4 regions of the Allohahella marinimesophila genome follow, and region 2 is predicted to be linked to each of the others. Evidence: predicted binding sites of a transcription regulator. Region 2 holds the regulator's gene; each other region holds the start of a gene.
What was found. Region 2 encodes sigma-54, which starts transcription at its own class of promoters, with help from an activator protein. Its sites were predicted from a motif close to TGGCACNNNNNTTGCTNT; they were not measured.

Region 1 (5,986 bases), on a different contig from region 2:
GCACGTACTCGCCATTGAACCCTCAGATGGGCTGAGACGCCTTGGAGAGACTGCAACAGCCAACTTGAATGTCGACTGGCTCAGCGACAAACTCCCGCATTTACCAGTGCTGCACGAATTACACGGTGGCAACTCAGCCAGCCTAATCCTCGTCTCCGCAGTCTGGATGCACCTTACACCAGACGAGCAGACCACTGCTTTACCAGTTTTGACTCAACTCATCGAGCCCAGCGGCCTCCTGGTCATCACCCTACGCCACGGCCCCAGCCCTGACGAACGCGTCTTCTACGAAACCAACAGCGCAGCTCTCCAAGCCCACGGCGAAAGACTCGGCCTCGAAACCGTCCTCCTCACCTCAGACGATGACAAGCTGCAGCGCAATGCCGTATCTTGGGAGACGATCGTTTTTCGCAAGAAGGGGTAGCGTGAGCCGCTAGTTGAGAAGTTCGGGCTGAGTCGGCGCAGCTTGTGAAGAGCGAGCCAAAGCCGGACGAGTACACTGGCAGCTCATCACGGGCCGCCGACAGATCACATTCTCTCCTGGCTTTGCGACGCCATCAATCGCGCCGTTAGAGTCGACATGGCTGTGGCATTTATTCAGCGCGCTGGTCTGGAACTCCTTCGGGACGATCTTCGAAGCGCCCTCACCCGCGACAATGTCAAAGTCCGCATTCTCACCAGAGACTAGTTCGGGATCACCGACCCTCAGGCGCTTCGCGAACTGATGCTTCTGCAGCAATCCGGTGCTGAGGTCAAGGTCTACGAGTGCGCCCTGATACGAGCTTTCACCTGAAGACCTACCTCTTCCTTTATCAGCTCGGGCAAGGCGGCAGCAATGCTGGCTTAACTGATGGATTGCTCGGCGAGGTCTTTGTTGGCTCCAGCGATATCAGCCGGCAAGCGCTCAAAGATGGGCTGGAGTGGAACTCGTATCTGCTATCCCGGGGATGATGGCTTGCTGGCGACTCAGCATCAGTTCAATCAGCTCTTCGCGCATCCTCGTGCCGTATCCCTCACGCATCGCTGGATTGATGAGTATGAACAGCGTAGGCGACCACCCGCCACGTCTGTCGCGCCAGGTAGTCATGAGGTATTGCAGCCGCCAACGCCGACATCGGTATAAGTGGAGGCATTGGCGGCGCTCGATGAGTCACGCCTCCATGGCTATCGTCGAGGTCTGGTCGTATTGGCAACGGGTTTGGGTAAGACCTGGCTGGCGGCCTTCGATGTGAAAGCCTCTCCGACCAAACGCGTGCTGTTCGTCGCGCACCGAGAAGATATCCTGTATCAGGCGGCGACCTTTGTGCGCATTGGTGAAGGCCTGCGGGTTGGCTTCTATAAGGGACAGCAACGGGATGTTGACGTCGATGTGCTGTGTGCGTCCATACAAACCATTGGTCGCTCGGCGCACCTCGAACAGTTCGCGACGACGCACTTCGACTACATCGTGGTGGATGAGTTTCACCATGCGGCCGCACCGAGCTAGCACCAACCCAGCACCGTCTGCTGAATCACTTCACACCGCGCTTCCTGCTGGGGCTGACGGCGATACCCGACTGGACGGATCAGTCCGACATCCTGTCGCTGTGTGATGACAACCTGGTCTTCGAGTGCAATCTGTTTCGCGGCATTCACGAGAACTTGCTCGCGCCGTTTTGCTACCACGACATTTATGACGAGAGCATCGACTACACAGAGTTCCCCTGGCGCTCTTGCAAGTTCGACCCCCGTAAACCCTCCGAAAAAAGCCGTAGTCAAAACTAGAATTTCCCGTGGGATAAGCGAAAGGAGATTCTGCATGAATAAACCCGTTTTCCCGAAAGCCACTTCTGTCAATCCTTAAGCAGGTCAACACAAGGCCGCTGTCTGTCGGGATTTCGGAGCGCGCAGACACCAAGATATGTTGCCAGCACATCAAGTTTTCTTTGTTTTCCTTGTGGCATATTTAATAGAATTTCTTATAGATCGTTGTTTTAACGCTTTTTTAAGAAGTTGGCTCAATTTCTGCTTTTGGCATCATGAACCAAAAAAGGAGAAATACGAATGCCCCTCAAACGTCTAACGTCTTGTGTACTCTTTTCAACGGCCTTCTTGTCTGCAGGCCTTTCCCAAGCCTCATTGATTGGATCTACAGTTCAGCTCGAAGCTGCCATACAGTCATACTCTTCACCTCTAATCGAACGGTATGCGCTGAGCCTCAACCCTACAGTCAGTGCAAGTCAGATTGAGTTCACGAGCACCAGTGTGGGTGACTTCGAAACGCCGAAGGCCAACCTGAACCCACCAAACATGGTTGTGGATATCGGTGCAGACTTCGTCCACTTCGACTTCAGCAATGCTATTGCTGACACTTTTAGCAGTGGTAAGTTTGTCGGATTTATCTTCACATTCGGCAGTCCGGAGCTGATCAAACTGAATGGAGCAAAACTGGTGGCGGCAGAACGCCTTCGTTTGCGGCAATCGGACATCTCAATTTTCGAGAACCAACTTCTGGTGAATTTCAACGACCTGCCTTTCAGCAATCAGTCCCGCGCGAGACTGCAATTAAGCTCTGAGGTGCTCACGCCCCCAACCCTGCCGACCGAAGTTCCTGCGCCGGCATCGCTCCCTCTTCTGCTAATTGGCGCTCTGAGCATGATTGCCTTACGAAGAAGGCGAGCCGTTACAGCTGCAACGGCTTAATCACCTACGCTGCTGCCAGCATTTGGCTGGCAGCAACATATCGGAGCCACATATGAAGTTGAAAATAAGCGCAGTACTCGGTTTCGTTTTCCTCCCTGGCTTCGCCCAGTCAGATGGCGGTAGCAGTGATTGTGACACCAGCGACGTTAGTGCTCTCTGGCTTTCGACAATGGCAGTTGCAGCAGAGGATGCGGTGCGCTTGCACAGGAGCTATTGCGATCCCGAGGCCGCCAGCTCGCTAAACCCAAAATCAATCAACTCTTTCAATGTGACAGCTCAAGGCGTAGCGCTCGCGGCAGCCGCTGAATCTGAAAGCCAGCAAACGAGCGACAGCTCGAAGAAACTAACCCAATGTCTGCATCAGATGCAGACTCCGCGATAACGACGTCGTCCACCATCCGCTGCCACCAATTCCTTTTTCACGTTTGGAAATTATAGGAAGACACGCATGATCAAGAGAGCCGCAGATGAACTGGACGGAATGTTAATCGCGCTCATCGTCGTAGCCACCGTACTGTTTTTTGCTGTAGCAGCTATGTTCATGACAGACCCCGAAGTCAAACTCATCCAGGAACTTCGGCTGCTCAACGCTCCCGGGGCTCATGTGGAGTGGGCATATGTCGAAAGCTACAACAAGAGACTTGTAGAGGTTCTAATTATCGATATGGACAGCGCTGCTTTCGAAAGCTTTCCCCCCTTTTCGCGCTACTATCCGGCTGCGCTACTGACATACCCGACGGCAGGCATCAACTTGGAGGACTTCAACCAGGCCGTTCGCTATGACATCAATACAGCATTGAGTGGCAGTAACCATACGTCTGGTTACCTTGCAAGAGGAGAAATAGCGGAGGCGTTATTAGCAGAGCGCCAGGAGAAAGGAAGCGGAACCCTTCTGAACAATCGTCTGATGGTAATCGTTTTGCCGTGGCTGACGTATCTGCTTCTCGTTTGTCTTGCGGTTTACTTTGCACGCAAGCTGGTGCTAAACCCGCACTCATCAGCGAAGCTCTTCCTGTGTTACCTGCCGATATACTATGCGCTCATCACGCTACTTCAGAGCATGATTACCGCTCCACAAGAGTCACTGCAGCCTTTACTGGACTCATGGCTCAACCATTGAAGCATAGCCTTATAGCATTCGTTAGTCTGCCGCCATACAGCACGGTGCATGATCTACGTCTTACTGCCGAGGTGCCCAATCAGACTGGTAGCAATCCATGTTTAACCGACCAAACTTGCTTGGTCGCGAAGGACAATATGCAAATGCGAAACAACGAGATGGAGGTGTTACAAGGTGAACGATTTTTCTCCTAGACCTAAGCTGGCAGCTGAGTTTGCTAATCTGATCCTGCATCAAAATTGTTCGCGATCAGGGGCTTTAATAATCACTGCGCCGCGCAGAACCGGATTGACTACTTTCCTACTGCGGGACCTGAAGCCGATCCTTCTCAACGAGTCATTGGCAGCCTACGTGGACATTGGTGGGGGCGAAGCAGATATACTCGCGCCTCTGTTTCACTCTGAACACGACCGAAGGTCGGGCGCTCAGTTAGTAACCACGATCCTGCCTGAGCTCGGCTCGAGCAGCCAGCCGAGAGTAGTCATCATAGACGCGTGGGGTCCAACCTTCAGCGACCACAACGGTGCAGCCCTTGTGCGGGAGATTGAGTCCGCCCGACACCGTTTTGGGTACGATCTGCGGCTAGTCATTGCGGGAAGCGATCCTGAGCAGTTCAAGCCTCTGGACACTGGCAGCGAAGCGATCTTTAGCGATCTGCAGAATATAAAAATGCCTCCTCTAGGAATCGAGTTTCTAAAGGACGTCGCAGCACGAATTGCCGCCTCTCCCGCGAATGTTTCTGTCGATCTCTATGCATTGGCGGCCGCCTTTGAACTTGTCGAATATCGTCCGCAGCTTCTATACAGATGTATTGAGACTGCGCTGAACTCACTGACGGGGCAAGAGGAGTTGTTCGACGCGCAACTCCTTGCCGAGGCTCGCGCTTGTCGAGAGAGCAGGATCAACTCCCACTGAAATTAGGTGGTAGTGTCAAATGAGCTGAGTCCCGAGCAGTTCGGTGCTCCGGTAACAGCGCGCAGTGCCCCGGCGAGTGAAAGCGAGATAATAGAATTAGGCGCTATCGTGCTCCACTCCCGGCAGCTGCAAACTATCGAAGAGTTTCAAACCTTGGTTAAAGAGCGCTGAAGCCAGACAAGACATTTTCAGCATAGCGAACTATCTTCAGTAGTAGACCTCAGCACAGCGCCAGCCTGATCGAGAACGCTTGCGGGATCACTGCCTACTCCCAAGTCCTACACGTACTGGGTAAGATTCGGTGAAAACCGCAGCAAAAGGCTGTTCAATCTGCGGGGATACACCCTGCTTCGCCTTAAACCCAACCGGAAGTGATTCAGTGGCCTATCCGATCGAACAGAAGCTGGTTATAGCAATTGCCTCAAGTGCCCTCTTCAACTTAGCGGAGTCGGACGGCGTATTTCAGAAAGAAGGACCAATCGGCTATCGGGAATACCAGGAAGAACACCTGGATGAGCCGCTCGATAAAGGCGTCGCTTTCCCATTTGTCCGACGTTTTCTTGAAATAAATAAGCGGTTCCCCGACAAGCGACCGGTTGAAGTGATCCTCATCTCCCGCAACTCCGCTATTACCGGAAAGCGCGTATTTCGCTCAATTGCCCATCATGGTTTGGATATTTCGCGCGCAGCTTTTCTCGAAGGCAAATCTCCGTATCCATATATTCCAGCATTCAACGCCTCTCTGTTTCTCTCATCTAACGAGAAAGATGTAACTACTGCGATAGGCTACGGATATCCGGCAGGCACAGTTTTGCCAAGTCGGGTCGTGGATGACGACACTGACACGGAGCTGCGTATTGCTTTTGACTTTGATGGCGTCATTGCTGACGACGCTGCAGAGAAGGTGTTCCAGCAGGGCGAGTTGGCAGCCTTCCATGAACACGAAACCTCCAGGCTTGATATCCCGCACAGCCCGGGGCCACTTGCAGACTTGTTCAGGAAGTTGTCGCTCCTGCAGCGATTGGAAGATGAGGCTAGAAGGATTGATGCGTCCTATCAACCGATCCTGAGAACTGCCATCGTCACCGCTCGCAATGCCCCTTCTCATGAGCGGGTTATCAAAACTCTTGAACACTGGGGCGTTGAAGCCAACGAAATGTTCTTTCTGGGCGGGATGAAAAAGGAGCGGATCCTGACGGTACTTAAACCACATATTTTCTTTGATGACCAGACGACTCATCTGGAGTCAGAGGCCGGCAATATACCAAT
Region 2 (5,986 bases):
TCCAGATGCTCTGAAGTGGCTTCCTGAGGGACCACCAGCACGAACAGCAGGTCGACGGGTTCATTATCTATCGCATCGAATTCTACCGGTGTGCCGAGCGTGATGAATGCGCCGATGACGCGGTCACAGTTCTCGAGCCGACAGTGTGGAATCGCAATACCCTTGCCAATGCCTGTACTGCCCAGGCGTTCCCTATTGTTGAGATTGGCCAACAGGGCAGTTTCGTTCAGAAACGAGTAATGCCCTGCAACCAGGTGAGCAATGTATTCGAGGACTTTTTTCTTGCTGGAGGCACTCACCCGATGCTGGGTGAGTGCCGGAGCCAGGATTTCCGAAAGTTTCATAATATACGTGGGTCTTTGTGGCTGGCCGACCGCTATCTGGCGTTAACGCCGTGATTCCGCTCCACCTGTTTTTCCTTCTGCTTGAGGACCTGTCTGTCGAGCTTGTCTGCCAACTGGTCGATAGCAGAATACATATCAAGGTCCTCAGCGTTCGCATGGACGTCGCTACCGCTCATGTGCAGCGTAGCCTCCGCCATCTGGCGCTGTTTTTCAACTGCGAGTGTCACCTGTACATTACTAATCGAGTCGACGTGGCGCTGAAGCTTATCGAATTTGGCTTCAACATGGCTTTTGAGCGCATCGGTCAAATCGATATTTTGTCCGGTAATGTTCAACTGCATACACTGTGCCTCTATAGGTAGGTCAGAATTCGCAAACGCTCAGATGAGCCGTTTGCGTTCATTTGAGGGAGGAATAGACATGGCCTCCCGGTACTTCGCAATTGTTCTGCGTGCAACATTGATGCCCTGATCTGCAAGAATAGACGCAATCTTGCTATCGCTCAGCGGCTTCTTCAGTGATTCGGCAGCCACCAACTTCTTGATGATGGCTCTGATGGCCGTCGACGAACACTCGCCACCACTTTCGGTGCCGACGTGACTCGAGAAAAAGTACTTTAATTCAAAAACACCCCGAGGCGTGTGCATGTATTTCTGCGTGGTGACGCGGGAAATGGTCGACTCATGCATCTCGACCGCTTCAGCGATATCGTGCAGCACCAGTGGCTTCATCGCTTCCTCACCATAGTCGAGAAAGCCCTGCTGATGCTCTACGATCCGGGTCGCGACCTTCAGCAGCGTCTCGTTCCGGCTCTGCAGGCTCTTCAGAAACCACTTGGCTTCCTGAAGTTGATCCTTGAGGTAGGTATTGTCGGCGCTGGAATCAGCGCGCTTTACCATGCCGGCATAGGTCGAGTTTACCCGAATTCGCGGAGCAATTTCGGGATTGAGTTCCACAGTCCAGCGATCTTTCAGTTTCTTGACGATCACATCTGGCACCACATACTCAGTGTCGGTGGTCTGCACACCTTCGCCAGGCCGCGGGTTGAGCGACTGGATAAGGCGCATGACATCCTTGAGGTCACTCTCCTTGATACGACTGCGACGCATCAGCTGGGCATAATCACGCGAACCCAGCAGGTTGATGTAATGACTGATCACCAGCTTGGCCTGATTCAACCAGGGCGTCGATGGCGGCAACTGCAGAAGCTGGATCAGCAGGCACTCCTGCAGATCCCTCGCAGCGACACCGGGCGGATCGAACTGCTGTATGCGTTTGAGCACTGCCTGGACTTCGTCGAGCTCGATAACTTCACTGTCGTCCAGTTCGAGCTCTTCCCGATCAGCCATGCGCTGCTGCATGTCGACCAGGCCTTCGTGGATTTCGGCTAGCGTCTGGGTCAGGTAGCCGTCATCGTTGACCGCGTCGACGATCGAGTGCGCAATCAGACGATCAGTATCGCTCATGGGGCAGAGGTTGAGCTGCCAGAGCAGGTGGTCCTGCAGACTTTCGGTGCGCGAGTTACGGCTCTCGAAATCATAATCGTCGTCGCCACCCGATCCTGAACCAGAGCTGCTGCTCGTGCCGCTCTGGTAAACGTCTTCCCAAGCGGTATCGACCGGCAAGTCATCGGGAATGGTGTCCAGCGAATCCTGCCGCTCGGTTGCTTCCCTGGTTTCGCTGGCGTCGCTACGAATTTCGGAGTCGCGTTCAGCGCTTTTATCCGATTCAAGCCGTTCCGGGCCACGATCGTGATCGTCTTCCTCCAGTTCCAGCATTGGGTTGGAGTCCAGCGCTTGCTGAATCTCCTGTTGAAGGTCAAGTGTGGACAGCTGCAGGAGTTTGATGGCCTGTTGCAACTGAGGGGTCATCGTCAGATGCTGACCCATCTTGAGCTGGAGGGAGGTCTTCATCACCATTAGATCAGGTGCCTTCTGACAACTTGGCCGCTAACGACTGTCGTTATGAATTCCGGCCGTGGGCTGGATGTCTGCAGAGTACTTATTCTCATAATTTGAATCGGTCCCCCAAATAGACGTCTCTCACTGTCTGGTTCGCCAGAATACTGTCGGGCGTGCCACTGGCGATGATGTAGCCGTCACTGACGATATAGGCTCTCTCACAGATATCCAGTGTCTCCCGAACGTTATGATCGGTGATGAGTACGCCGATACTACGTTTCTGAAGATGCTGTACGATCTGCTTGATATCATTGACTGAAATCGGATCGACCCCGGCAAACGGCTCATCGAGCAGAATGAAATCCGGTTCGGTGGCCAGGGCCCTGGCAATCTCGACCCTGCGGCGCTCACCACCTGACAGGCTCATCCCGAGACTGTCACGAATATGGGTAATATGGAACTCCCTGAGTAGCTCCTCACATTTTGCGCGTTGCTGCTTTGCATCCAGATCGCCCCGCGTCTGCAGTATCGCGAGGATATTATGTTCTACGCTCAGCTTGCGAAATACTGACGCCTCCTGGGGCAGGTATCCGATGCCCCGTCTGGCGCGACCATGCATCGACAGACTGGTAATGTCCTGGTTGTCGATGCTGACAATGCCGCTATCGCTCGCTACCAGCCCGACGACCATGTAAAAGCAGGTGGTTTTTCCTGCGCCATTCGGGCCCAGTAATCCGACGATCTCGCCCGAAAAGACCTCGAGTGATACATCTTTTACCACCGGGCGCTTCTTGTAAGCCTTGGACAGGTTGTCTGCTGCGAGTCTCTTCATATGCCGCCGCTCGCCTAATTCTGACCGGCGGATTCTGGCGTCTCACCTTCGTCATCAGGCGTCTCGGGAAAATAAACCATCTCGACCCGCTGCTTCTTGTCCTTGTCATCAGAGGACCTGGCATTCACCACCTGACTGACCGTATCGTACAGAATCTCTTCCCCCTGAAAAATGCTCGAATCCTGTTCTAGCCTGGCACTACCGCGAAGCGCCACCTGATTCTGGTCACGGCGGTAATCGATTCGCTTGGCGTAGGCATTGGTTTCTGTATCTTCCTCAGCATTGTATTGCTTCAGGTGGGCAGGGGTGCCTACGGCGTCCAGTCTGCTGATACCCCGGCCGCCAGTCGTATAGACCGTGATGCGGCTGGCTTCGATGAGCGACCGGCCCTGGCTGATCACAACGTCGCCATTGTAAGTCGCCACGCCTTTGAGCTCATCAAGCTCGGCGGAGTCGGCCTGTATTCTGATGGGCTCTCGGCTCTGCAGTGTCATGTCGAAGGCTGCGGCGCTGCCGCTTACCATAATGAAAGCCAGGGTCAGGCCAAAGCGAAGCCTGACTTTTGCAGCCGAGGACGGGCGCATGAGTTCACTCATATGCCGGTCTTGCCTGATAGATCGCGCGTACATCCTGCTTCAATTCTACTGCCCTTTGCTGCATATCAAGTTCCATGCCAGTGCCTTGAATCCTATCAGAACCGGAGATCACCTCAACAGCATTATTTGTTTCCACATGCTCGTCGCCCATGGTGTACACCAGGCCGGACGTGAGTACACGGATAGGCTGGTTCTCTAGCGTGCTGCCGAGAATTTCCACGTTCTGGTCCAGTGTCAGTACTGAATAGCGGGCATCATAGGTGCCCTTGTCGGCGCTCATGTGCCAGAAATTCCGCTCGCCAGCCTCTTCGTGGATGTCGAGCCGGGGCAGTGATAAAACGCCGATATCAGTATCGACAAACTGCTCGGCTCTGACGCTTTCGAGCCTGCTTTCGAGCATGCCGGCGAGGTTATAGGTTCTATAGCTCGCCTGTAGTATGAAAGCGTCCGGCTCTGCGTCATCAGCCAGACGAACGACTTCGACGTCTTCATCATTGAAGGCCTGATACCAGAAGGCCGCGGTGAGCACGATGAGCACCACTGCCAATACCAGCCGTTTTGACCGCACCGCGTTTCCGGCCATCTCCTGTAAGGTCATTCGAAGGCCCTCCGGCATTCAATGCTGCGTTTATGGCAGCAGATAGCTTTGTTGCACCGAGTCGAGAAGGCCCATACGTTCGAGGATAAGGTCGCAGACTTCACGTACGGCGCCGTTGCCGCCATGAGCCGTCGTGACATAGTCGGCATGTTCTCGCACGAATGCATGGGCGTTGGCCACTGCTACGCCAAAGCCACAGGCCTGAATGGCGCTGAGGTCGGGCAGGTCATCTCCTACGTAGGCCACTTCCGCAATATCGATCTGCTGTTCTGCACAGATTTCCATCAGCGCCTGATACTTGTCGACCCGACCCTGCAGCAGCAGCTCAATATCGAGATCCTTCGCACGACGCTCTGTCGCGGCAGCCCTTCGGCCAGTCACGATGGCTACGGCGATGCCTGCACGCTGCAAGTGGCGAATACCCTGGCCGTCAAGCGTACAGAAGCGTTTGAGTTCGTCGCCCGTGGATGTAAACAGCAATTTGCCATCCGTCAGTACGCCGTCAACATCGAGGGCGAGCAGGCGGATTGGTCTTGACTCTTGTTTCGTCATGTTTTCTTTTACCGGAAGGCTGACTGTCAATCTAGACGACACCTGCCCGAAGCAGGTCGTGCATGTTCAGGGCGCCGATAAGCGTGCGATCTTCGGCAACGACGGGCAGGGCATTGATCTTTTTCTCATCCATGACGGCAAGCGCCTTGGCTGCCAGCATATCGGCAGAAATCGTGGTGCATTTCACTGTCATGATATCCGCGAGGTGAGCCTGGTGTATATCGACCCGATTCTCCAGCGCGCGGCGAAGATCACCGTCCGTAAAGATGCCGAGCAGTTTGAAGTCGGCATCCACGATGCAGGCCATGCCGAGGCCTTGTCGGGTCATCTCCAGCAGGCAGTCGGACATGCTGGCCGATTCAGTCACAGCGGGAATGCGGGTGCCGTCGTGCATGATGTCGGCCACCTTGAGCAACAGCCGGCGTCCAAGCGCGCCGCCAGGATGTGAAAAGGCGAAGTCTTCCTCACTGAAACCCTTTGCATCAAGCAGGGCAACGGCGAGCGCGTCACCCAGGACGAGCGTGACGGTAGTGCTGGAAGTTGGGGCGAGCCCGAGCGGACAGGCTTCCTTGCTGACGCTGGTGTCGAGATTCACGTCGGCGAGTGCGGCCATCTGTGAGCGCGCGTTGCCTGTCAGCGTTATCAGGGGGATGCTCATGCGCTTGATCAGCGGCAGTATGCTGATGATCTCCGCAGTATTCCCTGAGTTTGAAATCGCAATGACCACATCGTCTTTGGTGATCATGCCGAGATCGCCATGACTTGCCTCGCCGGGATGGACGAAAAAGCTTGGCGTGCCGGTGGACGCCAGGGTGGCTGCGATCTTGTTGCCGATATGGCCGGATTTGCCCATACCGGTCACGACGACCCGGCCGCGACATTCGAGCATGAGCTCACAGGCTCTGGTAAAGCTTTCGCGCTGCTGTTTCTGATGAAGAATCAGCTCGGCAATGGCGTCGCGCTCGGTTTCCATGGTGCGGATGCCAGCGGCGAGGAAATCAAAGCTCGCAGCAATCGACTCTTGTGTCGGGGTCGTATGTGCCATAGAGTTTCCAACGATAGTGATTGGCGACAGCTGGCAGGGTTGCCGCTGCAGAAATTGTAAAAGATGTCCTGGGCCGTATCGGCTTTCGCGTTAGTGTATCAGAATCAGGAAATATATC
Region 3 (5,986 bases), on a different contig from region 2:
GATCAACAGCAGACGCGAAGATTGTTAACTTTTGTTAAACGAACCGGACGCAGGTCCGGTTTTCCCTCCACCATCGCGAGTACCCACTGAATGTAACTTTCGGCGGATGCTGGCAAGACGGTTGGTCTGTACTATCCGCTCGTGCCTTTTTAGACAAATGGTGAACCAGTCAGGGATTTTACGTACAGGACAGCGTAAGCTAGACTATAGATACAGCTGATCACGATTAGTCACATGTTCGTAACATGCCTGCGATATGGTAGTACGCACCAGGCCAGCGAGAGATGTCGAGTATGAAGAGAAAGAGCCAAGCCGGTTTCAAGAAGCCCAACTGCCCTTTGCAAAAGCGCTTTTCGCGATCCTGCACCACCACGCAGTCCTTTCTCTTTCAGCGCCAGTTCCTGCTTTTGGTTGTTCAGCCAAGTTCTGCCTTAACCCTATCCCTGTTCAATAAATCTGCCACAGCCATCGGCAAATGGCGCAGCCGTGCCATGTCGAAAGGCCGACGCGTGGTGGCGATTGGGCAGCATGGGCGGGTGTTGTTGGCTTAAACTTCAGAGCGACTGAATATACACCAGGCATATCCACGAAAGGATATGACCGAATCGGTGTCTTCAGGTGATAATGAATGGGTTAGTCCATGCCCATATCACCCTGAAGGAACAGAGTTATGAGACATCGCACGGCCGCCCCCGCTTTATCGACTGCCCTTCTCCTTTCAACAGCTCTCCTCATGAACACCTCTGCCGTCGTCGCAGCGCCCATTGGTGCATTAGCGTTTTGTAGTGTCGATGACGATACCCACAGCAGTACGCCCGAGGAGCGCTGCGCCTATACTTTTTCCGCCAACGGCTCGCTCGTGGAATCAGGGGCTGAAGCGAGACTCAACGACGGCCGGCTCGCCGTGCGCTCCAAGCGCGGAAATGGCTCCACCCCCTTGCAGCGAGTTCAATCCGATGTGAGCGATACCATCTTCTTCACCGGGGGCGATCCGGCCGGATCCCCTGTCGAGATGAGGATGCAGGTCTACACCAGCCTGACAGGCGAGCTTGCCGAAATGGACGCCTTCCTGAGCATGAATATTGAGTCGACTGATGGATCGAGCGTTGGCGGCTTCGCTGCGGGCGTGGTCGCGCGACTGGATGGCGAGCACGTGCTGATTCCAATCGCGGCCGAATGGGCACCTGGCTGGACCGTACTTGACGGCGGCATTGAACAGATATCCGTGACACCGGACGGCATGCTGACCGAGGTCGCCATGTACTTCGACTGGCAGCCTGAGTTCAAGCCACTGCATTTCGCGGCGGGCCTTTCTCTATGGGATTTTTCGGGCGAAGGCCAGGTACTGGCGGAAAGCTATAACTCAGGGATCGAGCTGATCGTTCCAGAGGGTGTGACGCTGGTAACCAGCTCCGGGCAGTTCCTGATTGGACAAGTGGTTCCGGAGGTTCCGGCGCCCGCTACCTTTCTGCTAGGCGTGGCGGGCCTTTTGGGCATGCTGTACCGAAAATATGGACCTGCCTGATACAGGCCCATGAGGAAGGACTGCGTAGCTTACTTGCGGCTGCGCAGAGCAAGCCCCAGAAGTCCGAATGCTACCAAAGCCAAACTCGCAGGTGCAGGCACTGAGGCTGCGACTGAAGGCGTGACCTGAACATCATCGAGGAAGTTTCCGACGGTGCCGGTTTCCGGAAAGATCGAGGTGAAGGTGAGCGTGGTGAATGCTGACGTTGCCAGGAAGCTGCCGCTGAACAGACTCCATCCGCTTGTGGTGTGGTCGTCAAGAATCCAGTTTATGCCAGCTACCTCAGCAGAGAAGCTTTCGTTGTTCGACTGACGAGCGCGATAGGCGAAGCTCAGGTCATACGAGGCACCGACCGTGGTATCGAAACCCTGGAAGATACTGAACGCGCCGCCATGCGACGGGTGAGCATTGAGCTCGGCATGCTGGGCGCCTTCATAGGCGGTCACACCATTAAAGGCATCCCAGACTTCAATGTTGCTGCCATTCCAGCCATCTACTGTACTGGCAGAAAAATATTTCCAGGTGCCTGCCTTGACGTCAGGCTGCTCGAAGCCTCCATTCTGGATCAGATTGGCAGAGGCCGTGGCGGCCATTGCAATTGAGGCGCCTAACAGGCTGATGGCGGTAAAACGGCTGAAGAATGACATAGGGTACTTCCTTTAGGATAAACTGCTTAAAGATTATCCAGCTAATCGCAATATGTGAGCCAACTTCTAATTACCTATGTATTTCATGGATCGAATCGTTATTGATATCGGCGGGGACTAGGCTAGTGGATAAATAATCGACACCGTGTCTCCATAGATATCTGAGGCCCAAGGGTGGCAGCCAGCCTTCCAGTGCTCCCACACTGGAAGGCGAGTTGGCTTTGGTTGGCGTCGCAGCCGATTGGGCAACCGGCTGCATAGTGCCCGGCAGTGACGTCACTGAAATATCCAGAATGACCGGCGAGATGCGGACGGCAGTCGACATGCGCTTCAACTGGCAGTCTGAGTTCAACCCGCTGTATTTCGCAGCAGCCCTCTCTCTGTTTGACTTTTCCGGCGAAGGGAATGTTCTGTTGGGAAGCTACCATTCCGGTATTGAGCTGGTCATTCCGGACGGTGTAACACTGGTACCGTATTGGATTGGTTTCTGAATGAGCAGCAGGTCGTAGAGCTGCCGGCGCCGGGAATGTTTCGTTGGTTGTTGTTTTGGTAGGGGTTGGTTGGGGTTTCGGGGGGGTACAATTTTTCCGAGGATAGCCTTTGCTATGTTATGGCCCCAAGTGAATTAGGGAAAGCTTCACTAGGCTAGGAAGAGGCCAATTACAATCAGTCACTTTCAAAGAGACTCGATAGATTGTAATGTGCGCCTTTTACAGGCAGTACAGGAGCGCTGGGATTGGTAGCAGCACGAGCAAGTTTGAATCCTCCGATCAGCGTTCTAACAGTGTGTTACAATTCAGAGACCGATGTTGTTCGGTGCTTGGCGAGTTTATACAGGTATGTAGATCCGGAGCTTTTTGAAGTTGTCCTGATCAATAACTCGCCCGACGACACTGAAGCTATCGTTCGTGCGCGCTTCCCTGCTGTCAGAGTCTTACCCAGCCAGGGGAATATCGGCTTCGGCCCTGCGAATAATGTATGTGCCAAACACGCGACGGGCGATTATCTACTGCTTTTAAATCCCGATACTGAGTTGCAGGACGACGCACTGTCTCCGTTGCTGAAACTTGCACGAGAGTACCCAAGCGCTGCTGCATGGGGCGGAGTCACGGTCCTGCCGAATGAATCGGTAGATCCGAGTTGCCTGCAAGTAGCGCCTTCACTTCTACACGAACTCAACATCCTTACAGGCTGGTCGAAGCTCTCGAGCTTGATTAGTCCGCCCATAACGACCCAGCTTGCGGAACGTCGAGTGCTATCTGGCGCGTTCATGATGGTGGAGCGAAATCTCTGGAATGAAGTAGAGGGCTTTGATGAGTCATTCTTCCTTTATAGCGAAGAAGTAGACCTCTGTGCACGCTTATGTGACCGACGGGGCGCTGTATGTCTGCGGAGCCCCGATGCTCGACTAGTTCACTACGTTGGTTCGAGCTCCCCATCCTCCATGCGAGGAGTGTATATCAATAGGGGAAAGATGCATTTCGCGTGGAAACGCAAGTCCCGAGCTTTTCGAATTGTATTATTAAACATACTCATTTTACAGGCTGCCAGCCGGGGAATGCTCCAAGAACTGGTTAGGCTGGCGAAGAGAAAAAAGCCAGAAACCCCCAATCCTTATTTCGTTATCTTAATGCAGATATCGCAGTGGAAGAATGGGTATAACGACTTTTGATTAAATGCAACTGCAGCGAAAGAACCCTCTGTCCGCGAAAGCTCAATTAACCTACATAAAACGGCGCCTGGCGACAAAGCGGCTAGTCTCCTCATTGCTCACGAGACCCTACCCCATCTCTGGGCCAAAAAAGTGGAGTTACGAAATCCACTGATTTCCAGCAATTATTTTAATCCATTAACCTAAACGAAGATGGTGGCTCCGGCCGAGGACTAGAAGAAACAGCAACGTTATCAAAAAACAACCGATAATCATCGACAAGATTCTTATGGAAAAATCCGACTCCCGAGAAGGTTGTATCGTTTCCTGCTACTTGTTTGAAAAGAGCAGAAGCCGTCCGAACCAGCTCGTCACTTTCGATAGACCTAACAGCAACGAAAACTTTCAGGGAGGAATTATCCTCAACTTCAGCAGTTATTTCAACTCGATACTTACTGTTCGGCGGAATAGCTATCGCAGGCGCGGGAACCGCCTTAACAAGCTTTCCGCTTTCATAATACTGTAGTCCGATTGATTGACTGCCAAGATCAATAAGAATGTACCGTTGAACGCCATTCAGATATAAAGCAGCGCCGGATTGCTGAGGGACATACTTATTAATCACATCGAAAGAGTACTTAAGATATTTCCAAGGTTGATCCAAACTAAAGGCCAAGTAGGATCGGCCCTGTGAGGCCTTCAAAGGGGTGGACAACCAATTACTACCAGTTTCTTCCAGTCTCTGTATTGTAAAGGCCGCTTGACTTAACGGGGTCTGCCGCCACTCTATCCCTGAATCTTCTGAACTATTTAGATAAGCATCAGCCAATAAATTACCATCTTCAAAGTCGTCGACATACGCGACAGGAATGTTTCGCGAATAGGCATTCTCAGGGCGCTCCTGGGAGGGATCTGAATAGGAAGGCACGGAAGTCTGCACCGGACCTATATCCGGATAATCACCTCGGCTGTTCCCGAGACGGTCCTTGACACCTGGATCGCGCAAGATGCCAGACGCGATAGCCACGGAGCCAGACCGCAGCTTCAGGTTATTAGGATCGGATGTAGCGTAAAGAGCGTCAAAATCGGCGAAAAATGTAAACCTCGGAAACGCACTACCCGGAATAAAGTTTTGAATTATATTATAGTCGTAATAATCAGTTCCGCCCGCAATACTGGGAGGATTCACAAAAATGTTATTATATATTTCCAGACCTGTAGTCTCGGCACTTGTACGAAATCCGCTGTTCTGTGTTGTGAACGACTTCCCTAACGAATCTGCATAAGGTGAATGGTATTCACTTGTGTGTGGTAAAAACAAGTTATGACGAAAGACCAAGCCACTGACTGGTGTAGCATTATTAAAAACCATCGGCACCTTGACGGTACCGAATATATTATTCTCGACCACTACCGACTGATTCCAATACTTAGGTTCATCAAACTTACTGTATATATTGAACTGCACCGCCTGCCCAGATATATTGAAGAGAGCATTCCCTGATATTAAAACATTTTTATTCGGGACTATTTTCTCTTCTGTCGCCGCACCAGAAATGTATATATGAATGCCATCACAGTGCTTGCTCCATGATGCTTCTGAATCCTCTACTCCGTCCCATAGACCAGATATTTTATTGCGAACCACCCGAACATTCTCTGAGCTTACAATTCGTATGCCATCATGAGTAAGATCATGTATATCAGACCCTGTAATTGAAACGTTGTCAGACTGAACAAATGAAACTCCAATTGGCGCACGAGTAATTTCAACATTGCTTATACTTATATTGTTCGAGCCTCTTATATATACAGCACTTCTGCTGATTGCTTCTTCAGATCCAAGCCAAGGGGGGCTCGTCTCAATCAACGAATTCTTAATATGCACATTTGAAGCATTGGAAACGGAAATAGAATCCGAAAAATTTATACCATCGAATGTGATATTGGCAACTAATTTGCTGGCTGACGAAATTGATGTAGCACCAATTGTAGTAGCTCCACCTGATGCACCCTTAATAGTTACATTGCTATCGAAGAGGGCCCCGTTTTCTTGGAGGTCAAAAGAGCCGTAGTCGCCAGGACCCAAAATGATTTCATCCCCGCTCGTCACGTTCTCGATAGCGAAAACTAGCGATCTAAAAGGTTTCATACGGGACGACC
Region 4 (5,986 bases), on a different contig from region 2:
GGGGCTATCTGGGGGGAGCAGCTGGTTTGCCAGGGTGACCAGCAGGGTGGCCGCGAACAGAACACCAAGGAACCAGTTGGTGCCTGCATCGAAGACTGCCTTTCTGTGTGTACCGGCAAATCTGGCCGGATTGAGCTCAGCCATCGACGGCTCTCCCTTTTTGCGGAAACAGACCGCGTGGTCGCTTCTGGATGAACAATATGATGAAGATCAGCACCAGTATCTTTGCCAGAACGGCGCCGCTGAAGGGTTCGAGGAATTTGTTGGCCACACCGAGACTGAGTCCTGCGACGAGGGTTCCCCAGAGATTGCCGACACCACCGAACACGACCACCATGAATGAGTCGATAATATAACTCTGCCCCAGATTGGGCCCGACGTTGGTCAGCTGACTCAGGGCTACACCGGCAATGCCGGCAATCCCCGACCCAAGGCCGAAGGTGGTGCAGTCGACCCAGGCCGAACGCACACCCATGGCCTGTGCCATGGCACGATTCTGTGAGACCGCCCGCACCCTCAGTCCCAGTGACGTCTTCTTCAGCACCAGCAACAGGGCAAAGAACACCATGAGTGAGAAAAAGATGATGAACAGTCTGTTGTAGGTGATCGAGAAAATGGGGTTGATCTGCCAGACACCATGCATCCAGTCCGGAGACTCTACAGCTCTATTGAGCGGCGAAAATATCGAGCGCACCGCCTGCTGCAATATGAGACTCACACCGAAGGTCGCCAGCAGGGTCTCGAGCGGCCGTCCGTAAAGGAAGCGAATCACGCCGCGCTCGATCAGCATGCCGACCACAGCGGAAACGACAAATGCACAGGGAATGGAGAGGAGCAATGCCAGCCCGACCTGCTGCGGCATGAGTTGCTGGATGACGAAGGTCGTATAGGCGCCCAGCATGATCAATTCGCCGTGGGCCATGTTGATGACACCCATTACTCCGAAGGTCACTGCCAGACCAATGGCCGCCAATACCAGCACGGAGCCAAGGCTCAGGCCGAAAAAGAGATTCTCGACTTTGGAATAGAATTCAGCCTTTTCTTCGACCTTTCTGATGCCGTCGCTGGCAGCTCTCTGCAACAGCTTCTCCTGCGCTGTTAGCGGCCTGGTATCAGCAATATCGGTCAACTCACGTCTGAGACTGCGGAACTCGTTGACGACGGCAGGTTGCAGACTGTCCTGCAGATTCTGCGCGGCTTCGAGCTGATCGCCGAGCGCTCCGGTCTGCAGCCTGAAGAGTTGCAGAGCCTGCTGCATCAGCGCCTTCACCTCTGCATTGTCTTCCCCGGCGAAAGCGGACTGGATAAGTTCGACATTATCTTCGTCAAGCTTGTCGAATATCTGATTGACAGCATTGAGGCGTCTGGATACCTCCTTGTGTTGCAGACTGCGAGTCGCAATCAGCGTACGAATCTGTCGCCGCATGGCGTTGTTGGTGGCGACTCGCCTGAAATCTCCCTTTTTGGCAATTTCAGGCTCAGTCAGCCCGGGTGGCTCTGTTGCCATGTCCAGTCGTCGCACTTCGACGCCGCCCGGCATCGTTGCGCCCATGACCACCAGACGGTCGTCGGCTCTGCTGCGGTACAGGTCACTGGTCAGTAGCGCCGCTAGCAGTTCATCGGCTACTTCCGATTCGCTATCCTTCAACAAGGGTAAGGCCTGCCTCACCTCCATCAGCTTGGGAGACTGCAATTTCAGGACGGCCTGATCAAGGGCCTCATCAGCAAACACATGAGGGCTCGATGCGAGCAGCATCAATATCACGGCCTGGAGGGCTAGCAGCCAGTGCAGCCTCCCTCCGGACTTGTTCATTTTCATAAGGAGCCTATCGAGTCAGAGACAAAAAAAATCACCCGGACGTGAGCGCCCGGATGATTTTCAGACAGCGCGATCCGGAATCAGAAATTCTGACCTGAACACTTGCCGGTCTTGACGTTGTAGTTACCGCAAGACATTGGCTTCCTCCAGTCAGCGATGAGGTCCTTGCTGTCAGGCAGGAAGTCAGACCAGGCATCACCCGCGACAAGACCGGAAGTCTCCCAGACAACCTGGAACTGGCCGTCGTCCTGTATTTCGCCAATGAGGACCGGTTTGGTGATGTGGTGGTTAGGCATCATTGCCGAGTAGCCACCAGTGAGGTTAGGCACCGCCACTCCAACCATCGCGTCGATGACGGCATCTGTTTCAGTCGTCTGGGCTTTCTTGACGGCTTCGATCCACATGTTGAAGCCGATGTAATGGGCTTCCATCGGATCGTTGGTCACACGATCAGTGTTCTTGATGAACTTCTTCCAGGAGTCGATGAACTGGGTGTTAACGTCAGATTCGACACTCTGGAAATAGTTCCAGGCCGCGAGATGACCGACGAGAGGCTTGGTGTCGATACCAGAGAGTTCTTCCTCGCCAACCGAGAAGGCCACGACTGGGATATCTTCGGCGCTGATGCCCTGGTTACCGAGCTCCTTGTAGAAAGGCACGTTGGCATCACCATTGATAGTGGATACCACGGCGGTCTTCTTGCCGGCATCACCGAACTTCTTGATGTCCGATACGATGCTCTGCCAGTCGGAATGTCCGAAAGGCGTGTAGTTGATCATGATGTCTTCGGCGTTCACGCCCTTACCCTTGAGGTAGGCCTCCAGCACCTTGTTGGTCGTCCGCGGGTAGACATAGTCTGTACCGGCCAGTACCCAGCGCTCGACACCGAGATCATTCATCAGGTAGTCGACCGCAGGAATCGCCTGCTGGTTTGGCGCAGCGCCGGTGTAAAACACGTTGCGGGAGGATTCTTCACCTTCATACTGAACGGGATAGAACAGAAGACTATTGAGTTCCTCGAAGACCGGTAACACCGACTTCCGTGAGACCGAGGTCCAGCAGCCGAATACCGCAGCCACCTTTTCCTTCGAAATCAAATCACGGGCCTTCTCAGCGAACAGTGGCCAATCCGATGCTGGATCGACCACCACGGCTTCGAGCTTCTTGCCAAGCACGCCACCCTTCTTGTTCTGCTCGTCGATGAGCATGAGCATGGTGTCTTTCAGCGTCGTTTCACTAATGGCCATCGTGCCGGAGAGTGAGTGCAGGATACCGACCTTGATGGTCTCTTCAGCCAGCGCACCGCCCGCCATCAGAGAAGTCGTGAAAGCAAGCGTCAGTGGTGCAAAGAATCGTTGTGCCTTGTTCATGAAAGTACCTGTGTCTTCTGTGTGATTGATCCCTGGCCTACGGAGCATTTATTGAAGTGTGCTTCTCTGGGTTGGGGCCGTTATTTGGCAATCTTGTCGCGTAACGCAGGAGGGATTTAGCACAGAGCGTGCCAGGCCATCACTTCCGCCCAATTCACGCCTGTTTACTAGCGAATCCGTGGGTGGCAGGGGGAACTATCAGATGCCCCCCTCAAAGATCGCCAGCATTCGTGCACCAGATTTGATCTCAAGGTGGTATGGCAAGGTACCAGTGCACCGGAATGGTGCGACACGGTATGAACGCACATCGTCCATCTACTTTTCGACACGCACTTCGGGAAGCGGATAAAATATGAGTAAGGTCTTAAACTCTGAAGACCGAATAATGTACCATTGCGCCGACATGGGAGAAGTATGTGTATGGTTTCGGCACAATTAGTAGGTATCAGCTTAATCGATTATTTCGGAAACCGGATTCCGATTACCGACCTTGAGGGAGATATTGAGTATCAGGAGCTGGCTAAAGACGACGTCAGCCCAATGGCTCCGTTCGGCATCACGCCATTCGGTGATATCGTCAACAAGCCGGGCACCTCGATTCAATCGGGCATATATGCGTCAAACATGCTTGAAGCGCTGTACTCCATACGACGCGACCTCGATCTGATCAGACACTATCAGGAGGCCTTTTACGCCGTGAACGATACGCCTCTAGAAGTTGCGGCGATCAAGGACAGATCGTATAGACTCTACAGCAACGGTAAACTGCTGAAAATTCTGACATCGTCTGAGATGGCGACCGAGTATGAAAAGATCACCAGAAATCACCGCAGCCTCGTCAAAAGACATCTTGCCCGCAATAAATAGCGGCCATCGATAGGGTCCTGCGGCCTTCCGCCAACTTCATATAAAAAGAGACTCATGAGCCAGAAGAACGGGTTTTCAGCTCACCGCAAAGACAGAATCAGCGCACCAAGCACGGTGACTGTCTATTACTGGCATCGAATCGTTCTATTCGGCTTGCTGCTGATATTCATCATCGGTGGCCTTGCCTTCTGGGCCTTCAGTCAGTTCGACACCGCACCAAAAGCGGTCATCCCCGGCAGCAGCGCCGAGTTGGCGGCCGAGCGTAACGAAAGCAACGGTCGCACTGATGACGCGCTGAGCGATTATGAACAATCCGCGATGACACCGACGCCAGCCGACGCGCCTGTCTTCGCCTCACAGGTCGAAGACGCGCCTGTGGCAGACGCGCCTGGCAGCGTAGAGCCTGACTCTGCTCTCGAGCCCACTCTAGATGAATCATCTACTGGCATAGGGGACGAATCAGAAGCCGATGTGGGTGACAGCGCAACATCAGGCAGTGAAGCCCCTAAAGAGACAGTTGCCGAACCGGACACTGTCATAGTCGACGATGCGCCGGTCATTGACGAAGCGCCCGGAACCGAGGAAGCCTCCGGAAATGACTCAGCTGACGTCGATGGCATGCAGGACGAAGTGGCTGACACCAACACTGATGCCGACCCCGCTGTGGCCCAAGGCGTTGACAGTGAGCGTGGCAAGCCGACGACCACCGAGATATTGTCTGAAGCGATTGCCAGAGCCAGTCTCGCCAGGGGTTTACGCGAACGCGAGCCCATCGGTATCTACAAGAATGCCGTGAGCTTGAATGGGCAGGACCTCATCACCGTCTTCATGTTCACTCAGACGCGCGGCTATGTGGGTGAGGAGCTCTTTCATAACTGGTATCTGAACGATGATCGCATCGCTCAGGTCGTCATCAAGCCATGGGTGTCACCAATGCGTGCCTCTTCCAGCAAGAAGATCATTCCGACCATGATCGGTGACTGGCGGGTGGAGATCGTTGATGCGACTGGCAAGAAGCTGGCCGTGACCACTTTCGAAGTCGTCGAATAGGCTGACTTACTGTTCGCGCCAGGCTTTATCGAAGGCCGTCAGCAGAGGCTCTGCAAAATACTGGAGTGGCGTCGATTCGCCGGTGAGAATGTAGACTTCTGCGGGCATGCCTGGTTTGACCGTCTCCTCTCCCCATAGGGGGTTCGCGCCATTGTCCATGACAATTCTGGCCTCGAAGTAGTATTGCCCGCTCTGTTCATCGAAGAGTGCATCCGCAGATACGAACTCCAGCGTACCCTGCAGCTCCGGCATCTCATGCTGACGATAGCCTGAGAGGCGGGCACGAGCAGCCTGTCTGCCGCTCACCTTATCGACGTCAAGTGGGCGAATCCTGGCATCGATGACGAGTTCATCTCTCGCAGGAACGATTTCCATCAAGGTATCGCCTGGCCGCACCACTTCACCAATGTTGTGGATGGCGAGATCGACAACGACACCATCGACGGGCGCTGCGAGGCTGACACGCTCAAGCACGTTGGTGCTGGCGGCCAAGCGCTGAACCAGCGTCTCCATATCGCCACGTAACTCACGCAATTCATTGGCGGCTTCATAGCGATACTCCTGCCGCGACTGTTCGCGCTCCAGTTCAATTTCAGACTGTTTGGTTCGTGCCTCGGCTATAGCCGTATTCAGACTCGCGATTTCTCCTCGTGCGCGGGCGGCTTCACGTTTCAGTTCCAGCGAACGTGCCTTGCCAGTCATGCGCCGTTGCAGCAGTGTTTCAAGGGAGGCCAGCTCTTCTTCTATCAAAGCCAGTTGCTCCTCGCCAGCAAGCACTTCGGCACGCATGCCACGAATCTGATCGCCGAGTTGCAGGCTCTGCTGCTCCAATATGGCCAGCTTTCCCTTGAGCGTGCTTCGGTCCAGCTCAAACAGCGCT

Region 1: a site for sigma-54 is predicted at 1,994-2,011, ahead of ABD735_RS18700 (PEP-CTERM sorting domain-containing protein). Genes of this name have one in related genera too.
Region 3: a site for sigma-54 is predicted at 2,217-2,234, ahead of ABD735_RS09680 (PEP-CTERM sorting domain-containing protein). Genes of this name have one in related genera too.
Region 4: a site for sigma-54 is predicted at 3,306-3,323, ahead of urtA (urea ABC transporter substrate-binding protein). Genes of this name have one in related genera too.

What each region holds. Positions count from the first base shown of each region.
Region 1 covers NZ_BAABBO010000021.1:55,694-61,679, forward strand. The annotation lists gene ABD735_RS18680 (class I SAM-dependent methyltransferase) at 1-424, shown strand, start outside; gene ABD735_RS18685 (hypothetical protein) at 905-1,087, opposite strand; gene ABD735_RS18690 (DEAD/DEAH box helicase family protein) at 1,124-1,486, shown strand; gene ABD735_RS18695 (hypothetical protein) at 1,483-1,758, opposite strand; gene ABD735_RS18700 (PEP-CTERM sorting domain-containing protein) at 2,044-2,682, shown strand; gene ABD735_RS18705 (hypothetical protein) at 3,131-3,802, shown strand; gene ABD735_RS18710 (hypothetical protein) at 3,977-4,717, shown strand; gene ABD735_RS18715 (5'-nucleotidase) at 5,097-5,986, shown strand, end outside.
Region 2 covers NZ_BAABBO010000016.1:56,863-62,848, forward strand. The annotation lists gene ptsN (PTS IIA-like nitrogen regulatory protein PtsN) at 1-344, opposite strand, end outside; gene hpf (ribosome hibernation-promoting factor, HPF/YfiA family) at 377-685, opposite strand; gene ABD735_RS16380 (RNA polymerase factor sigma-54) at 725-2,257, opposite strand; gene lptB (LPS export ABC transporter ATP-binding protein) at 2,352-3,077, opposite strand; gene lptA (lipopolysaccharide transport periplasmic protein LptA) at 3,092-3,673, opposite strand; gene lptC (LPS export ABC transporter periplasmic protein LptC) at 3,666-4,271, opposite strand; gene ABD735_RS16400 (KdsC family phosphatase) at 4,302-4,823, opposite strand; gene ABD735_RS16405 (KpsF/GutQ family sugar-phosphate isomerase) at 4,855-5,868, opposite strand.
Region 3 covers NZ_BAABBO010000009.1:219,566-225,551, forward strand. The annotation lists gene ABD735_RS09670 (hypothetical protein) at 294-551, shown strand; gene ABD735_RS09675 (hypothetical protein) at 734-1,525, shown strand; gene ABD735_RS09680 (PEP-CTERM sorting domain-containing protein) at 1,555-2,172, opposite strand; gene ABD735_RS09685 (hypothetical protein) at 2,388-2,663, shown strand; gene ABD735_RS20165 (glycosyltransferase family 2 protein) at 2,930-3,844, shown strand; gene ABD735_RS09690 (right-handed parallel beta-helix repeat-containing protein) at 4,014-5,986, opposite strand, start outside.
Region 4 covers NZ_BAABBO010000001.1:587,465-593,450, reverse strand. The annotation lists gene urtC (urea ABC transporter permease subunit UrtC) at 1-144, opposite strand, end outside; gene urtB (urea ABC transporter permease subunit UrtB) at 137-1,813, opposite strand; gene urtA (urea ABC transporter substrate-binding protein) at 1,900-3,132, opposite strand; gene ABD735_RS02625 (hypothetical protein) at 3,610-4,056, shown strand; gene ABD735_RS02620 (DUF2914 domain-containing protein) at 4,111-5,106, shown strand; gene ABD735_RS02615 (HlyD family type I secretion periplasmic adaptor subunit) at 5,113-5,986, opposite strand, start outside.